2 regions of the Arthrobacter sp. NicSoilB4 genome follow, and region 2 is predicted to be linked to the other one. Evidence: predicted binding sites of a transcription regulator. Region 2 holds the regulator's gene; the other holds the start of a gene.

Region 1 (8,366 bases), 790 kb from region 2:
AGATCTCGTCCAGCTCGGCGAGCGTGGCCTCGGGTCCGATGGTGAGCGGGTTGGTGATCATGCCGGATTCGCTGCGCTTGACCCGGTCCACCTGGTCCGCCTGGTCGGCGATGGAAAGGTTGCGGTGCACAACGCCGAGGCCGCCCTGGCGGGCCATGGCGATCGCCATCCGCGACTCCGTGACCGTGTCCATCGCGGCGGAGAGCAGCGGGGTCTGGACCGAGATGCGCTTGGAGATCCGGGAGGACGTGTCGGCCTCGGAGGGGATGACATCCGTGTGGCCGGGCAACAGCAGGACGTCGTCGTACGTCAGTCCGATGAAGCCGAAGGGGTCGTGTTCGGGCTGGGTCATGAGTGCGCCTCTTACCTTGATTACGGGTTACGGGTAGGGGTTGCAACAGATGACCAGCCCGTCATTACGGGCATGGCCTGTGCAGAAGTGTTGAATAAATAGTAGAACCTTGAGGCCCATCCCCATATTCCGGGGCGGCAATGTGAGCAACGGCACCGCTCCGGTGACGCCGCCCCGTCACTTCCAGCCCGTGGCCGCCAGCAGCCGCTGTTCGAACATGGGGATCATGGTCTGGACATAAGTCTTGGTCAGATGGTTGTCGTCCTTGTACACGTACACGTTCCCGACCACGGCGGGGCAGATCCCGTCGGCGCAAATGAAGTCGCTGAGGTCCATCAGGTGCAGCCGCGGCACCTTCCCGCGGTACGCGTCCAGCGGCGAGGACTCGGCGAGGGACTCCTGCAGCGGCACGTTGCACTTTGCGGCGTCGGGCCCGTTCTTCTGGACGCATTCGGGCATGTTCATGTTGAAGCGGGGGTTGTCACGGATGCCGACCACGTCCATGCCCGCATCGGTGAAAGGCTTGATGCCTTCGAGGTACTGCGGGACCTCGGCCTCGAAGGGCGCGTCTTTGTGCGTCAGTGAGGCGACGGTGAAGACCGCGTCGGGCTTGTGGTCCAGGACGTACTGGGCGCTGGCTTTGTTGAAGGCGTTGCACTCGGCGTCCCGTTCCGGGGACTCCCCGCCGAAGCGGCAGTTGCCTTTGAGGAGGGCAACAACTTCCCAGCCGTGGCTGCGGGCGATCGGGCCGAGCGCGGCCATGTATTGCTGGGCGTGCGAGTCGCCGAGCACCACGATGCGTTTGGTGACCTCGTCCGGGCGGCTGTTCTGCAGGCAGCCCGCGAGCAGCGGGTCGCCGGGGACGTTCCCGTCGGTGCACAACCCGTCGATGTCGGCCCACTCGTTCTTCATGGCCACGGGAGCCGGGATGATCTTCGCTTCCGGGGTCGGCTTTCCGGCATTTTCCGGCGCCAGGGCGGCCGCGCCGGGGGTCAGTTCCCTCGGCTGCGCGGCCGCAACGGCCTCGTCCGCCATCATCTTGCTCTGCCACACGGAGACCGGCCCGGCCAGCAGCGCACCACATGCCGCGATCACGACGGCGGTGCGCCAGACCCGGCTCTGTGGCCAGTGCCATTCGCGCAGCGGTTTCTCCACGAACCGGGTGGTCAGCACGGCCAGCACGATCGAGGCGGAGACAATAGCAAGGCCCTGGACCAGGTTGGGGGCCGTGATGCCGGTCCCGGCGAGGGCCAGCACCAGCAGCGGCCAGTGCCAGAGGTACAGGGCGTAGGAGTTGTCACCGAGCTTCACGAGCGGCTTCCAGGTCAGGAAACGGTCCACGCCAAACCGGCTGCCGCTCTGTCCGGCCACGATGATGGCGGCTGCGGCCAGCGTCGGCCACAGCGCGATAAAGCCGGGGAAGGAGCGGTCCACGGTGAGCAGGAGGCCACAGGAGAGCATCGCTGCAAGACCGGCCCAGCCAAGGACCACCCGCAGTGCCTTGCCGGGCCTGAGGTGCGGCAGCGCCAGCGCCAGCAGCGAGCCGAGGGCGAATTCCCAGAGCCGGGTCCGGGTATCGAAGTAGGCGTAGGACTGGTTGGTGGTGGTCTGCTCGATGGAAAACACGAGCGACACAACGAAGATCGCGCCGAAAGCCGCGGCCAGGAGGGCGGAGTAGCTCACCCGGTCGCCGATGCGGGTCCGGCGGATGAGGCGCAGCAGTACGGCCGCGCCGGCGAACACCAGCGGCCAGAGCAGGAAGACCTGGCCCTGGATGGACAGCGACCAGAAGTGCTGCAGCGGGCTGGCACCTGCGTGGTCCTGCGCGTAGTAGTCGACGGCGGTATCCGCCAGGAGCCAGTTCTGCCGGTAGAACAGTGAGGCCCACGCCTGGTCCAGCACGTCAGGCCAGCGGCTCTGCGGCAGGACCAGCCGGGTGCCGGCCAGGACGCCGAGGATGACAACAACGACGGCGGGCAGCAGCCGCTTGAGCAGGTGGAGCCAGTGGCTCAGCAGCCGCAGCGGCTTGCCGCCTTCGACCTTGCGGGCGAAGCTGAGGGTCATCAGGAATGCCGAGATCAGCAGGAAGATGTCGACGCCGCCGGAGACGCGGCCGAGCCAGACGTGGTAGGTGACCACCATGAGGACCGCGAGGGCGCGGAGGCCCTGCACCTCGGGCCGGTAGCCGGATTTCGCGCGCACCTGAGAACCCGCGGCCGCGGCCTGCGGGCTGGAGGTTGTTCGCTCGGTCGACACTAGAAGCCCCTTCAGGCAGGTTTCCAAAACGTCAATGTTACCGAACCGTAATTTGTCTGGCCAATCACGGCGGCGGGGGAACGCCATAGAGCCGGTCTTCCGCAGGTCCGGCGGCTACCCTGTAACGAGCCAGAGGAGGCCGCACCGTGATCGCACAACTGCGCATTTTTGTCCCGGAACCGTTGTCCGACGCCGTGGTGGACTGCTCCACCGGCGAACTTGGAGTCGCCGAAGTTTCCCGCCAGCGTGGTGCGTCCGTGCTTCCCCCCGGGGACGTCATCCACGTCCTGGTGGCCCGGGAGTCTGTCGAGGCACTGGTGGAGAAACTCCACGCCCTCAACGTCCAGGAACAGGGCTCGATCTCGGTCAGCATGCCCGAGTTGGTGCTCTCCGACCGGGCGGACAAGGCCACGGCGGACGCCCCCGGCGAGGGCGCGGACGCCGTGATCTGGGACGAGGTGTCCCGGCAGACGGGCGAAGACTCCCGGCTGACATGGAGCTACCTTGCCTTCCTCATCCTGGCGACCCAGCTGGCGGCCATCGGCATCGTCACGGACTCGACGATCGCCATTGTGGGCGCTATGGCTGTGGGTCCCGAGTTCGGACCGCTGGCGGCGCTGGCGGTGGCGCTCGTGCAGCGGCAATGGACGCTGGGACGGCGCGCGGCGATCGCCCTCGGCGTCGGCTTCCCCGTGGCGATGCTGGCTGCGGCCTTCACGGCGTGGCTCTCCGTGCCGCTCGGCCTCTTTCCCGCCGATGTCCTGGACCGCGGTTCGGCCGCCGATTTCATCTACCATCCGGGTCCGTATTCGCTGATTGTCGCTGTGCTGGCCGGCATCGCCGGAATGCTGTCCGTGATCAGTCGGCGCTCCGCTGCCCTGATCGGAGTCTTCATCTCCGTGACCACAGTCCCCGCCGCCGGTTTCGTGGCCGTCGCGCTGGTGCTGGGCGAGTATGAGAAAGCGGCAGGTTCAGCCATTCAACTGGCGCTGAACCTGGTGGGGATCGTGGCGGCGGCTGTTGCCGTGCTGGTCTTCTACCGCCTCGTCACCAAACGGCTGCCCGACGCCGCGGCGCTGCGCCTGAAGCGCAAGGCGATGCGGGCGAAGCGCTAGGCCGCGGCCGGAACGAAAGGGATGGTGCAGGGCGGCGAGGCACCTGGCGGGCACAGCAAAGGCCGGCCCGGCTGACGCCGGACCGGCCTGGACTGCCGTGGCCTGAAGCTAGTGGCTGTGGCCTGCGTGCTGGTCTTCGTCTGCCGGCTTCTCGACCACGAGGGTTTCCGTGGTGAGTACCAGAGCCGCGATGGACGCCGCGTTGCGGAGGGCCGCACGCGTCACCTTCACGGGGTCGATGACGCCGGCCGCGATCAGGTCTTCGTAGACGCCGCTCTTGGCGTTGAAGCCCTGGTTGACAGCCGATTCGGCAACTTTGGCGACGACGACGTAGCCGTCGAAGCCGGCGTTCTGCGCGATCCAGCGCAGCGGCTGGGTCAGCGCCCGGCGGACGATGCCAACAGCAGCGGCAGCGTCGCCTTCGAGGGCCTGGACAGCCGGGTCCTCGTCGAGCGCCTTGAGGGCGTGGATGAGGGCGGAGCCGCCGCCGGCCACGATGCCTTCTTCAAGGGCAGCGCGGGTGGAGGACACGGCGTCCTCGATGCGGTGCTTCTTTTCCTTCAGCTCGACCTCGGTGGCTGCGCCAACCTTGATCACGCCGATGCCGCCGGCCAGCTTGGCCAGGCGTTCCTGCAGCTTTTCCTTGTCCCAGTCGGAGTCGGTGCGGGTCAGCTCGGCGCGCAGCTGGGAAACCCGGGCTGCGACGTCCTCGGCCGATCCGGCGCCGTCAACGATGGTGGTGTTGTCCTTGGTCACCGTGATGCGCCGGGCAGTACCCAGCACCTCGAGGCCGACCGTGTCCAGGCTGAGGCCCAGTTCCGGCGAGACGACCTGCGCACCCGTGAGGGTGGCGATGTCCTGCAGCATGGCCTTGCGGCGGTCGCCGAAGCCCGGCGCCTTGACGGCGACGACGTTCAGGGTGCCGCGGATGCGGTTGACGATCAGCGTGGACAGGGCCTCGCCGTCGACGTCTTCGGCAATGATGAAGAGCGGCTTGGAGCTCTGCAGCGCCTTCTCCAGCAGCGGCAGGAAGTCCTGCACGGAGGAGATCTTGCCCTGATTGATCAGGATCAGGGCGTCTTCGAGGACTGCTTCCTGGCGTTCCGCGTCGGTGACGAAGTACGGGGACAGGTAGCCCTTGTCGAACTGCATGCCCTCGGTGAGGACCAGTTCGGTCTGCGTGGTGGAGGATTCCTCGATGGTGATCACACCATCCTTGCCGACCTTGCCGAATGCCTCGGCCAGGAGCTCGCCGACCTCGTCGCTCTGGGCGGAGATGGAGGCGACGTTGGCGACCTGGGTGCCTTCGACGGGGCGTGCGTTCTCGAGCAGGCGGGCGGCGACGGCCTCGACAGAGACCTCGATGCCGCGCTTGATCTGACCCGGGGCGGCGCCTGCCGCAACGTTGCGGAGGCCTTCCTTTACGAGCGCCTGGGCCAGCACCGTGGCGGTGGTGGTGCCGTCGCCGGCGACGTCGTTGGTCTTGGTGGCGACCTCCTTGGCAAGCTGCGCGCCAAGGTTCTCGTACGGGTCGTCCAGTTCGACTTCACGGGCGATGGTGACGCCGTCGTTGGTGATTGTGGGGGCGCCCCACTTCTTGTCCAGCACGACGTTGCGGCCGCGCGGGCCGAGCGTCACCTTGACCGTGTTAGCGAGCTTATCGATGCCGGCTTCAAGCGACCGGCGGGCAGCGTCGTTAAACGCGAGCTGCTTTGCCATGGTTTTGTCCTTTCAAGACAGAACCCCGCGCAACTGACCCGTCAAAGAAGGATCGGCGGCGCGGGGTCCAAGAGAGTTACTTTACGACGATCGCCAGGACGTCGCGGGCGGACAGCACGAGGTACTCGGTGCCGCCGGTCTTGACTTCGGTTCCGCCGTACTTGGAGTAGATGACAACGTCGCCGACGGTGACATCGACCGGAACGCGGTTGCCGTTGTCGTCAAAGCGGCCGGGGCCTACTGCAACAACTTCGCCTTCCTGCGGCTTTTCCTGCGCGGAGTCCGGGATAACCAGGCCGGAGGCCGTGGTCTGCTCGGCTTCGAGCGGGCGGACAACAATACGATCCTCAAGAGGCTTAATAGAGACCGACAAGGACCTCTCCTATTCGTCAGCAAATTCGTGGACTTTAAAGCTGTGGTGCCATGGCGTACAGACCGTCGTCGCGGTGCCGGCAGCAGCCTGGCTGTCAAGCTTCAGGTGTTAGCACCCTCCTAGGGAGAGTGCTAATGACGACTCTATGTAAGTAGTTAGCACTCGGTCAAGGCGAGTGCCAGAAGTTCGTTCCCGGTGAACGCTTTACCCAGTGGCTATGCCTACTGATTCGGGGCTGCACAGAGGGACATGCCCATTCTTCGTCGCGGCCGGTTGACACATCGGCATCATGTCCACTGCCGGCGCCGAACGACGGACATGTCCCCCGGTTCCGGGCCGGCAAGAGGGACGTGGCCACGGTTTGCCCGGCTGCACAGAGGGACATGCTCATTCTTCGTCACAGCCGGTGGACGCATTGGCATCATGTCCACTGCCAGTGCCGAACGATGGACATGTCCCGCGGTTCCGGGGCTGCGCAGAGGGACATGTCCACGCTGAATGCCGGGAGTGGGGCATGTCCAGCAGACATGCGGGCGGGTGGCTACCGTCCGCCGAGGTCCTCGAAGTCGACGTCCTCGCCGTTGTCCTCGTCGTCGAGGCCGGCCTCGTTCCGGTGCCGGTACAGCACCAGGCCTCCGGCCGCCGCAAGGGCGAATCCGATGACCAGGAAGATGATGCCGCCTACGCGGGCCGCCACGTAGCTCTCGCGGATGGACTTCGCCTCGTCGGTGGCGTCCGTAACGTCCTTGCCGCCGACCGAATAGACGGTGGCGTTGAAGGAGTCCAGGAAAAAGATGATGACCAGCAGCGCCGCGCAGACGACGGCGATGACGGCGCCGGCAATCAGCGCCGGCCGGGCGTAGCGGGCGAGTCCCTGGCGGGCGGGACGGCCGCCGTCGGCGTCCTGCTGCGCGGCGTCGACCTCCCCGTAGTTTTCGTCCGTGCCGTTGTTTGCCGTGCCGCTGTCATCCATGCCGTCAAGCCTATCCGGCGCACGGCTCCACCGGCGCCCTGAACTAGGCTTGTGACCATGGCTGACGCACCGCAGGACCAGATCGCCCCGCTCCTTAACCCCGAAGGCTGGGAGCTGCTGGCGTCACTGGGCCCGTACAAGGAGGATGAGGCGTTCCGCCTCAACGCTTCCCTCCGGAAGGCCGGCCACTCTCCCGAACTCGTCTCCGCCGTGCTGACCCAGTCCCGGCTGAGGACCAAAGCGGAGGCCAAGTTCGGCGAGTTCGCCCGGCAGATGATCTTCACGCAGGCAGGCCTGGAGCAGGCCACCCGGCTCACCGTGGCGGCCCGGCACGCGCAGCGCTTCGCGGAGGCAGGCGTGCAGCACGTGGCTGATCTTGGCTGCGGCCTCGGCGCCGACGCCATGGCGCTGGCTTCGCTGGACATCACTGTCACGGCGGTGGAGATGGACGAGACGACGGCGGCCTGCGCCACGATGAACCTGATCCCCTTCCGGAACGCCACCGTGGTCCATGCCGATGCGACGACGGTGGCCCTCGACGGAATGGACGGCGTCTGGCTGGATCCGGCGCGCCGGACCACCTCCACGTCGGGCACGAAGCGGATCTGGGATCCGGAGGACTTCTCCCCGCCGTTGTCCTTCGTTGAGTCGCTGGCCGGCACCGGCCTGGCCGTGGGCGTGAAGATGGGCCCGGGCATGCCGCACGACTCTGTTCCCAAGGATTGCGAAGCCCAGTGGGTGTCCGTGGGCGGGGACGTCACCGAAGTGGCGTTGTGGTTCAACGCGGTCCGGCGTCCGGGGATCCGGCGGGCGGCCCTGTTGCTCGGCCCTGCCGGAGCGGCAGAGCTCAGCAGTTCCGAGGACTTCGACGGCGGCCCGGTCGCCCCGGTGGGGCCGGTCGAGGGGTACCTCTATGAGCCCGACGGCGCCGTCATCCGCGCCGGGCTGGTGGCCGACGTCGCCCTCCAGCTGGGCGGGCACCTCGTGGACGAGCACATCGCCTACATCTGCGCCCCGGAGCTGCGCGACACGCCGTTCGCCCGGGCCTACGAGGTCCTGGACGTGATGCCCTACAACGTCAAGGCGCTCAAGGCCTGGGTCAAGGACCAGGGCATCGGGGTGCTGGATATCAAGAAGCGCGGCACATCGGTCACTCCGGAGGAGTTGCGCAAACAGCTCCTTCCCGGCGGCGGCAAGGCCGGGGGTAAGGCCGCCAAGAAAACGGCCACCCTGGTCCTCACCAGGATCGGCGAGGAGCGGGTGGCCATTTCGGTGGAGCCGGTCTAGGGCAGGTTCTCTGGATTCCGGCGGGCTACTGGGCCCGCATGAAGTCCTCGGCTGCCCGGACCTGTTCGTCGCTGGGCCGGATCCCGGTGTACAGCACAAACTGCTCCAGCGCCTGGATGGTCGCCACTTCCGCGCCGGTGATCACGGTCTTGCCGGCAGCGCGGGCGGCCTTGACCAGCGGCGTCTCCGCCGGCAGCGCGACGACGTCGAAGACCACCTTCGCGGCGTCCACCGCCTCCCGGGGGAAGGACAGAGAGTCGACGTCGGGTCCCCCCGCCATACCAATAGGCG
Region 2 (8,366 bases):
ACATTTCCCGCAAGCGAAAACTGCTGGAGAAGCAAAAAGAAGGCAAGAAGCGCATGAAGATGGTGGGCCGCGTTGAGGTTCCCCAGGAAGCGTTTATTGCCGCCCTCACCACGGACGAGTCCAAGGACAAGGCCAAGAAGTAGCGGTGCCCGTGATAACTGTCCCAATGCTTGCCGGACCCGACCGTGCCTAGCGCCCTTCCGCTGGGCGACCCGGCGCCGTCGGACGGGCTGCTGCCCGGGCAGGCGCTCGAAGGCGCCGCATCCAGGGCCTTCGGGCTGTACGTCCATATCCCGTTCTGCGCTGTGCGCTGCGGCTACTGCGACTTCAACACCTACACGGCCACGGAACTCGGCGGCGGGGCGTCCCAGGACGCCTACGCCGGCACCGCCGTCGCGGAGGTCGACTTCGCGGCAGCCGTTCTGAAGACCAGCGGCCTGCCGGCACGTCCGCTCAGCACGGTTTTCTTCGGCGGCGGGACACCCACGCTCCTCCCGGCCGGAGACCTGGCCAGGATCCTCACCGCCGCCATAGGAGCCTGGGGCCTCGAACCCGGCGCCGAGGTCACCACGGAAGCGAACCCGGACTCGGTTACGCCCGATTCCCTGCAGCTGCTGGCCGACGCCGGCTTCACCCGCGTCTCCTTTGGCATGCAGTCCGCAGTGCCGCACGTTCTGAAGGTCCTGGACCGCACGCACACGCCCAGCCGGGTGCCCCAGGCGGTCCGGTGGGCCCGTGAGGCGGGCCTGGCCGTCAGCCTCGACCTGATTTACGGGACGCCGGGGGAGTCTCTGGCTGACTGGCGTTACTCCTTGGAGACCGCGCTGTCCTACCAGCCGGACCACATCAGCGCCTACGCGCTGATCGTCGAGGAGGGCACCAAGCTCGCCGCGCAGATCCGCCGCGGCGAAGTCCCGGGGATCGACGACGACGACCACGCAGACAAATACGAACTCGCCGACGAACTCATCTCGGCGGCCGGACTGTCCTGGTACGAGGTCAGCAACTGGTCCCGCACCCCGGAGCAGGCCTGCCGGCACAACCTTGCCTACTGGCGTGGCGATGACTGGTGGGGGATCGGCCCGGGCGCGCACTCCCACATGGGCGGCGTGCGCTGGTGGAACGTCAAGCACCCCACGGCCTATGCCAACCGGCTGGGATCGGGGCTTTCGCCGGCAGCAGGCCGGGAGACCCTCGATTCGCAGACCCGCAACGTCGAGCGCGTCATGCTGGAGGCCCGCCTGAATTCCGGGCTGGACATCAGCAGCCTCGGCGGACTCGGTGACACCGGGCGGCACGCCGTCGCCGGGCTTATCGCCGACAGCCTGATTGATCCCGTGGCGGCGTTCCACGGCAGCCTCGTGCTGACCCTCAAGGGCCGGCTGCTCGCAGACGCCGTCGTCCGCAGGATTTTGCCGGACTAGGGTCCGCAAGATCCTGCCCGACCAAGCTGAAAAAGCCGGCCGCCGCCCTGAGGGCAGCGGCCGGCTTTCCTGCTTCGGTCCGGGATTTCGGGACCGTCTGCCTGGGACCGGCTGGAGGGCTACTTGATCCAGCGGAGGTTGAACTCGTAGCGGTGCGGCTGGCCGCGGTTGACGTGGATGCCGGCCGCGACCGAGAAGCAGGTGACGGCGATCCAGATGACCGTGGCGAGGACAGCGAAGATGTTGCCCACCACCGGCACGAAGACCAGCAGGTTGCACAGCACGGCCGCGATCGTGGGCGGCAGCGTGAAGTTCAGGGCTTCCTTGGACTCTTGCGCCGTGAACGGGCCGCGGTCCTTGAAGATCAGGTAGATCAGCAGCGAGGGAACGCAGCCGAGGATGCCGCCGAAGTGAGCCAGCGTGGCCCACTGCCGGTCCTCGCTTGCCGTCAGGGGCAGTGCATTTGCGGGAACGCCATGGTACGGGGGCTGGCCATGGCCGGCCTGGTTGCCGGTGTGTTCGCGTGCGTCATCTGCCACGGTGTCGTCCTTCGGATTGCGGTGGTGCGTTGGTGCCTGGGGGTGCCAGGGCCGCGCCGGGAGCGCAGCCGCCGTTCCAAGAATACTTGGTTCGGCGCGGAATGGAGGATCGGCCCGCTGGCGGCGGCGCCAGGGCAGGCTCCTCAGGGAACGGTGAGGAAGTCGATGACCTCTTCCACCCGGCCCAGCAGGGAGGGTTCCAGGTCGGCGTAGCTGCGGACCGCGCCGAGGAGTTTCTGCCAGCCCAGGCCGATGTCCTCCTTGGTGCTGTGCGGCCAGCCGAAAGCCATCAGGATGCCCGTCTTCCAGTCCACGCCGCGGGGAATCACCGGCCACTTCTCGATCCCCAGCACGGCGGGCCGGATCGCCTGCCAGACATCCACATAGGGGTGCCCGACGATCAGCACGTTGCCGGCCGCGCCGGGGGATGCCATAACGGCGTCCGCGATCCGGGATTCCTTGGAATCGGGAACCAGATGGTCCACCAGGACGCCGAGCCGGCGCCCGGGGCCGGGCCGGAAAGCGGCCACGGCTCCGGCGAGGTCGTCGATGCCGTGCAGCGGCTCGACGACGATGCCCTCCACCCGGAGATCGTCGCCCCAGACCTTCTCGACGAGTTCGGCGTCGTGCTTGCCTTCCACCCAGATCCGGCTCGCCTTGGCGACCTGGGCACGCTGGCCCGCCACACGGACGGAGCCGGAGGCTGTTCTGCTGCCGGCGGCAGCCGCGGCGCCCCGGGGGGCCGGCGGCATCAGCCGGATCGGCTGTCCGTCCAGCAGGAAGCCGAAGCCGAGCCGGAAGGACCGGGACTTGCCGCGGCGGTCCTCCAGGGCGACGACGTGCATCCCGCCGGACTTCTCCACCCGGGTCACGGCGCCCACCCAGCCCGACTGCACATCTTCGAGGACCATTCCGCGCTCCACCGGCACTTCCGGCAGTTGCGTCTTGGCGGGGGCGGACAGGTCCTGCGGGCCCCAGTTCTGGTACGACATCGGTTCCACACTGCTTTGCGATTGGATTGCTACGGCGGGCTGTGCCCGAAAACACCTGCCCCGGGAAGAACGCCCGGAGCGAATCCAATGCTAACAACGCGGCGACTCATATTAGACTGGTTAGCACTTAGGCATGTCGAGTGCTAACCGACAGGCCGTGTGCCAGCAGAGCGTGCGGTGCGGTCGGCGAACGGCGGCACCGGATGCGGGACAGTCGAATGGAGGTGGAGCGTGAGCGAACCACGCAAACTCGAAGTGCTGCGCGCCATCGTGGAGGACTACGTCCATTCACGGGAACCCGTCGGCTCCAAAGCCCTCGTGGAGCGGCACCATCTGGGCGTCTCCAGCGCCACGATCCGCAATGACATGGCGGCCCTGGAGGATGAGGGCCTCATCACGGCCCCGCACACGAGTGCCGGACGCATCCCCACCGACAAGGGCTACCGGCTCTTCGTGGACCAGATTTCGGCGGTCAAGCCGCTCTCACCGGCAGAACGCCGCGCCATCCAGGCCCTGCTGGAAGGCTCCGACGACCTCGACGACGTCCTGGACCGAACCGTCCGGCTGCTCGCGCACCTGACCAACCAGGTCGCCGTCGTGCAGTATCCGCATCTCAGCCGGGCCAAGGTAAGGCACATCGAATTCGTCCTGTTGGCGCCCCGCAAGGTGCTTATCGTGCTGATCGCCGACACCGGCAAAGTGGAACAGCGGGTCATTGACGTGGGGCAGGACTTCGGCGACGAGGCCCTGGCCGAACTCCGCACGCGCTTCCTCAGCGGCCTGTCCGGGACGCCGCTGAACTTGTTGCCGCAGTCGTTGCAGTCCGTGGTCGGCAGTTGCCCGCCCGCGCGGCGCGGCGCGGCGCAGGCGCTGGCCCGCGGCCTCGAGGCGCTGGCCACGAGCAGCCGCGAAGAGCGTATGGTCATGGCCGGAACCGCCAACCTCGCCCGCTCCAACGTGGACTTCCCGCTGAGCATCGGACCGGTGCTGGAAGCCCTCGAGGAACAAGTGGTTATGCTCCGCCTGCTGAGTGACATGGCGGCGGACCCGCGGGGGGTGACGGTCAGCATCGGCCGGGAGAACCCGTATGTCGGACTCGCCGAGGCCTCGGTGGTGGCCACCGGCTACGGTCCGGACGCCACGGCGAAGGTCGGCGTGCTGGGGCCAACCCGGATGGACTATCCCACCACCATGGCCGCCGTCCGAGCGGTGGCCCGCTATCTTTCAAGGATTCTCGGCCCCTGACGGACGGCACACCACGCCCGTCCCGACGTTCCGACACCAGGCTTCTTGCCCCTAACAGGCAGTGCCCCACCGGCAGTACAAAAAGGAAGAGATACAAACTTTGAGCAGCCATTACGACGTTCTTGGAGTCTCCCGCGAAGCTACGGGCGAAGAAATCAAGAAGGCCTACCGCAAGCTGGCGCGGACCCTGCACCCGGACGTGAACCCCGGGGATGACGCCTCGGACCGGTTCAAGGCCGTCACCCACGCCTACGAGGTGCTGTCCGATCCGCAGAAGCGCAGGGTCTACGACACCACCGGCAATGAGAACGGCACCGACAACGGTTTCGGCGGCGGCAGCTACTCCGGCCAGGGCTTCGCGTTCCAGGACATTTTCGAAACCTTCTTCGGCGCCGGCGGCCAGGCCGGACCGGCCTCACGCGTCCGCCGCGGCCAGGACGCGCTGATCAGCGTCCGGATCGACCTCCGCGACGCCGTGTTCGGCGTCAACAAGAAACTCGAAGTCGACACGGCTGTCACCTGCCCCACCTGTGAGGGCTCGTGCTGCCGTGAAGGCAGCCACCCGGAACGCTGCGACATCTGCGGCGGCAGCGGCCAGGTCCAGCGCGCCGTCCGTTCCATCCTCGGCCAGGTCATGACCACCGCGCCCTGTGGTTCCTGCGAGGGCTTCGGCACGGTCATCAAGGACCCCTGCAACGAATGTGCAGGCCAGGGCCGGATCCGCAGCCGGCGCTCCCTGACGGTGAAGGTTCCCGCCGGAGTTGCCACCGGCACCCGCATCCAGCTCTCCGGCCAGGGCGAGGCCGGCCCCGCCGGCGGCCCCGCCGGCGATCTGTACGTGGAGATCCGGGTCAACAACGACGCCACCTACGTGCGCGACGGCGACGACCTGCACGCCAGCCTCAACATCCCCATGACGGCGGCAGCGCTGGGCACTGAACTCACCCTCGACACCTTCGACGGCCAGCAGGAGATTGACGTCAAGGCAGGCACCCAGTCCGGTGAGGTCATCACGCTGCGCGGACTCGGCGTCACCCACCTTCGCGGCTACGGCCGCGGTGACCTCAAGGTCCACCTCCAGGTGGACACCCCCGCCAAGCTCGACGCCGCCCAGGAGGACCTGCTCCGCCAGCTCGCGAAGCTGCGCGGCGAGCAGTTCACCGAAGGAAAGCTCGCCGCGAGCGGCGGGGTTTTCGCGAAGCTCCGGGACCGGCTCGGTAACCTGTAGCGGTGAGCAACCCGGTCTTTTTCACTGCCCCCGGCACCCTCGACGGGCTGGTTCCCGGCTCCGTCTTCACTCTTGACGGACCTGAGGCCCGCCACGCGGTCACGGTGAAGCGCCTTGCCGTCGGGGAAGCCGTGGACATCGCCGACGGCGCCGGCAAGCGCCTGACCGGCACCGTCGCGGCCGTCGCCCCGAACGAGCTGTCGGTCACGTGCTCCGAACTCTCCGACGAGCCCCGGCCCGCGGTCCGGCTCGTCCTGGTCCAGGCCCTCGCAAAGGGCGACCGGGACGAGCTCGCCGCGGAGACCGCGACCGAACTCGGAATCGACGCGGTTGTGCCCTGGCAGGCCGAACGGTCGATCGTCCGCTGGAAGGCCGAGCGTGCGGCGAGGGCCCACGCCAAGTGGCAGTCCGTCGTCACTGCGGCGGCCAAGCAGGCCCGTCGTGCGTGGATCCCGGAAGTCCGCTCCGCCGTCGACGGCGCCGGACTGCAGGCTGCGGTGGCCGCCGCGGATCTCGCCATCATCCTGCACGAGGACGCCGTGCGTCCGCTGCGGCAGGTCCTGGAGGCCTGGCAGGCGGCCAACTCCGCTGGTGACTTGTCCGACGGCGACGGGTCCGGCGCGGGCGGCGAGGTACTGCTGATAGTGGGGCCCGAGGGCGGCATCAGCCCGCGTGAAGTGACCAGGCTCTGCGACGCCGGCGCCGTGACGGCCCTGCTGGGACATCATGTGCTGCGTTCGTCCACAGCAGGTCCCGCAGCGACAGTACTCGCCAGCGACATCCTGGGCCGCTGGTAGCCCGGGTTCAGCTCAAAAGTCGATGCTGGTTCGGCAGCGGTGCCTATTTGACCGTGAAGCCGCGGGTATCGATGTTCAGGTCTTTTGCAGCGTTGCCGTCCTCCAGCTGGGACACCCGGACCTCGTAGTTGCCCGGTCCAAGATTCACCGAGACGCTGAAGGCGCCCGACTGGCCGGCCTCAGCCGACGCCGTGACCGTCCCGTTCAGGTAGCTGGTCTTGACGCTGCCGTCGATCCGCAGGATCTCCCACCGGAGTTCGCCTCCCGGAGCCGTGCTGCGCCCGGAGACCTTGACCGCGCCGTCCTGGACTGAAGTCCCTTCCTGGGGGTCAATGATCCACACCGGGGCGACCATCCCGGCGCTGCGCGACGTCGGGGAGCCGAGGCGGACGTGGTTGAAGGCGACGTAGTCGGTATGGCCGTCCACGAGCACCACCACCTGAATCTGCTGGCCGGAGTCGATCAGTCCCGCACTGGCGGCGGCCGCCGTCGCGGTGTACACGAGCTGCTGGACCGCGCGCTCGGCCATGGCGGGATCCACGTTGCTGTTGAAAGCGTCCGCTGACATGTCGACGGTGATGACATTCTTGCCCGAAATGGAGGTGGCCAGCTTCTTGGGGTTCTGCCAGGGAGTGAAGAAGTCCGGATCGAGCGGCTTCTGCGACATCATGACCCGCAGGGCCCGGGTGACCGGGTTGTCCTGTTCCGGGACATCCCGGAATTCCCGGTAGAGGAACGTGTTGTCATTGCTCCGGCCGATCCAGTAGACCGGCGCCTTGTTGGATGCCTGGGTCGTCTCCAGCGGCGCGCTGGTGGTCGCCGCCGATGCCTGGGCGGACACGACCTGCGACGGAGAGTTGGAGTTCGTGATGCCGGACTGGGGCGTGGCCACGCAGCCGGACAGGACCAGCGCCGCAGGCAGCATTAGCAGCAGCATGCGCGGTCGTATCCGCGCGCCTGCTGCTGTTGTCTGTCCCATCCCGCGTTGCCTGATTGCCGCTGCCCTTGTCTGCTCTGGTTTGTCTGGTTCGTCTGGTTCGTCTGCTTGACCGTGCCCGCCGCCCGGCTGCAAATGCCGTGCAGGTAGCTGATTTCCAGCATCGCATACGGGTCCGGCGCGGAACGGGGGATTCGGCAGGAGGGCCGGAACTGCAACGGGAACGATATGAGGCCGATGCGAAGTTGATACCAAAATCCGGAAACAAAGTCGGAAATGGTTGCCAGACAGCCGGCCGGGCTGCCCGACAGGCCGTCGCCCGGCGGCATACGCAGCCGGCCACTGGCGTAAGATAGGAGGACCCGCTGACCCCGGAACCAGAAGGCGAGCCACAACAAGCACCGCCTTCACAACAAGCCTTCACCACAAGCACCGTGGGGCCGGATCAGGGGGCAGACCATTTCCGAACTGGAGGGGACCAGAGGCCCGCGGGCCAACACCATGACTGAAGCAACGAACGGCAAGGCCCGGATCAGCGCTGGAGAGCGCTCCGCAGGTGAATTCCCCCACTCCCTACCAGGGCTGCGGACGGAGGTAGTCCTGTTCGACAGCTCCGATCAGATGGTCCAGTCCCTTGGCAGTCATGACGAGGCCCTGCGCTTTATTGAGGCCCAGTTCCCGGCCGTCGACTTCCATGTCCGCGGCAACGAGCTCGCGATCAGCGGGCCGGCCGCGGACGTGCCGCGGATCATGCGCCTGCTCAACGAGGTCCGTGGCCTCGTCGCCAGGGGCACCATCATCACGCCCGCTGTCCTGCAGCAGCTCGTATCAATGCTCCGGACCCAGTCCCTGCAGAACCCGGTCGAGGTGCTCACGCACAACATCCTTTCGAGCCGCGGCAAGACGATCCGGCCGAAGACGCTGAACCAGAAGAACTACGTCGACGCGATAGACGCCAACACGGTGATCTTCGGCATCGGTCCGGCGGGTACCGGCAAGACGTACCTGGCGATGGCCAAGGCTGTCCAGGCGCTGCAGCAAAAGGAAGTCACGCGGATCATCCTGACCCGTCCCGCCGTCGAGGCGGGGGAGCGGCTCGGATTCCTGCCCGGCACGCTCAGCGACAAGATCGACCCCTACCTGCGGCCGCTCTACGACGCCCTGCACGAAATGATGGACCCCGAATCCATCCCCCGGCTGATCG

The links. Region 2 encodes HrcA, which represses chaperone genes, less so after heat shock. Its sites were predicted from a motif close to TTNGCACTCGNNNNNNNCGAGTGCNAA; they were not measured.
Region 1: groES (co-chaperone GroES) is a predicted target of HrcA. The motif match lies at 5,971-5,997, and genes of this name have one in related genera.

What each region holds. Positions count from the first base shown of each region.
Region 1 covers NZ_AP024653.1:2,956,438-2,964,803, forward strand. The annotation lists gene guaB (IMP dehydrogenase) at 1-352, opposite strand, end outside; gene LDO13_RS13370 (acyltransferase family protein) at 530-2,608, opposite strand; gene LDO13_RS13375 (DUF389 domain-containing protein) at 2,755-3,723, shown strand; gene groL (chaperonin GroEL) at 3,832-5,442, opposite strand; gene groES (co-chaperone GroES) at 5,519-5,815, opposite strand; gene LDO13_RS13390 (hypothetical protein) at 6,357-6,788, opposite strand; gene LDO13_RS13395 (class I SAM-dependent methyltransferase) at 6,846-8,075, shown strand; gene LDO13_RS13400 (shikimate 5-dehydrogenase) at 8,101-8,366, opposite strand, start outside.
Region 2 covers NZ_AP024653.1:2,166,714-2,175,079, reverse strand. The annotation lists gene lepA (translation elongation factor 4) at 1-143, shown strand, start outside; gene hemW (radical SAM family heme chaperone HemW) at 186-1,424, shown strand; gene LDO13_RS09790 (DUF4870 domain-containing protein) at 1,544-1,963, opposite strand; gene LDO13_RS09785 (DUF3097 domain-containing protein) at 2,107-2,955, opposite strand; gene hrcA (heat-inducible transcriptional repressor HrcA) at 3,187-4,200, shown strand; gene dnaJ (molecular chaperone DnaJ) at 4,301-5,428, shown strand; gene LDO13_RS09770 (16S rRNA (uracil(1498)-N(3))-methyltransferase) at 5,431-6,225, shown strand; gene LDO13_RS09765 (GerMN domain-containing protein) at 6,269-7,162, opposite strand; gene LDO13_RS09760 (hypothetical protein) at 7,150-7,560, opposite strand; gene LDO13_RS09755 (PhoH family protein) at 7,664-8,366, shown strand, end outside.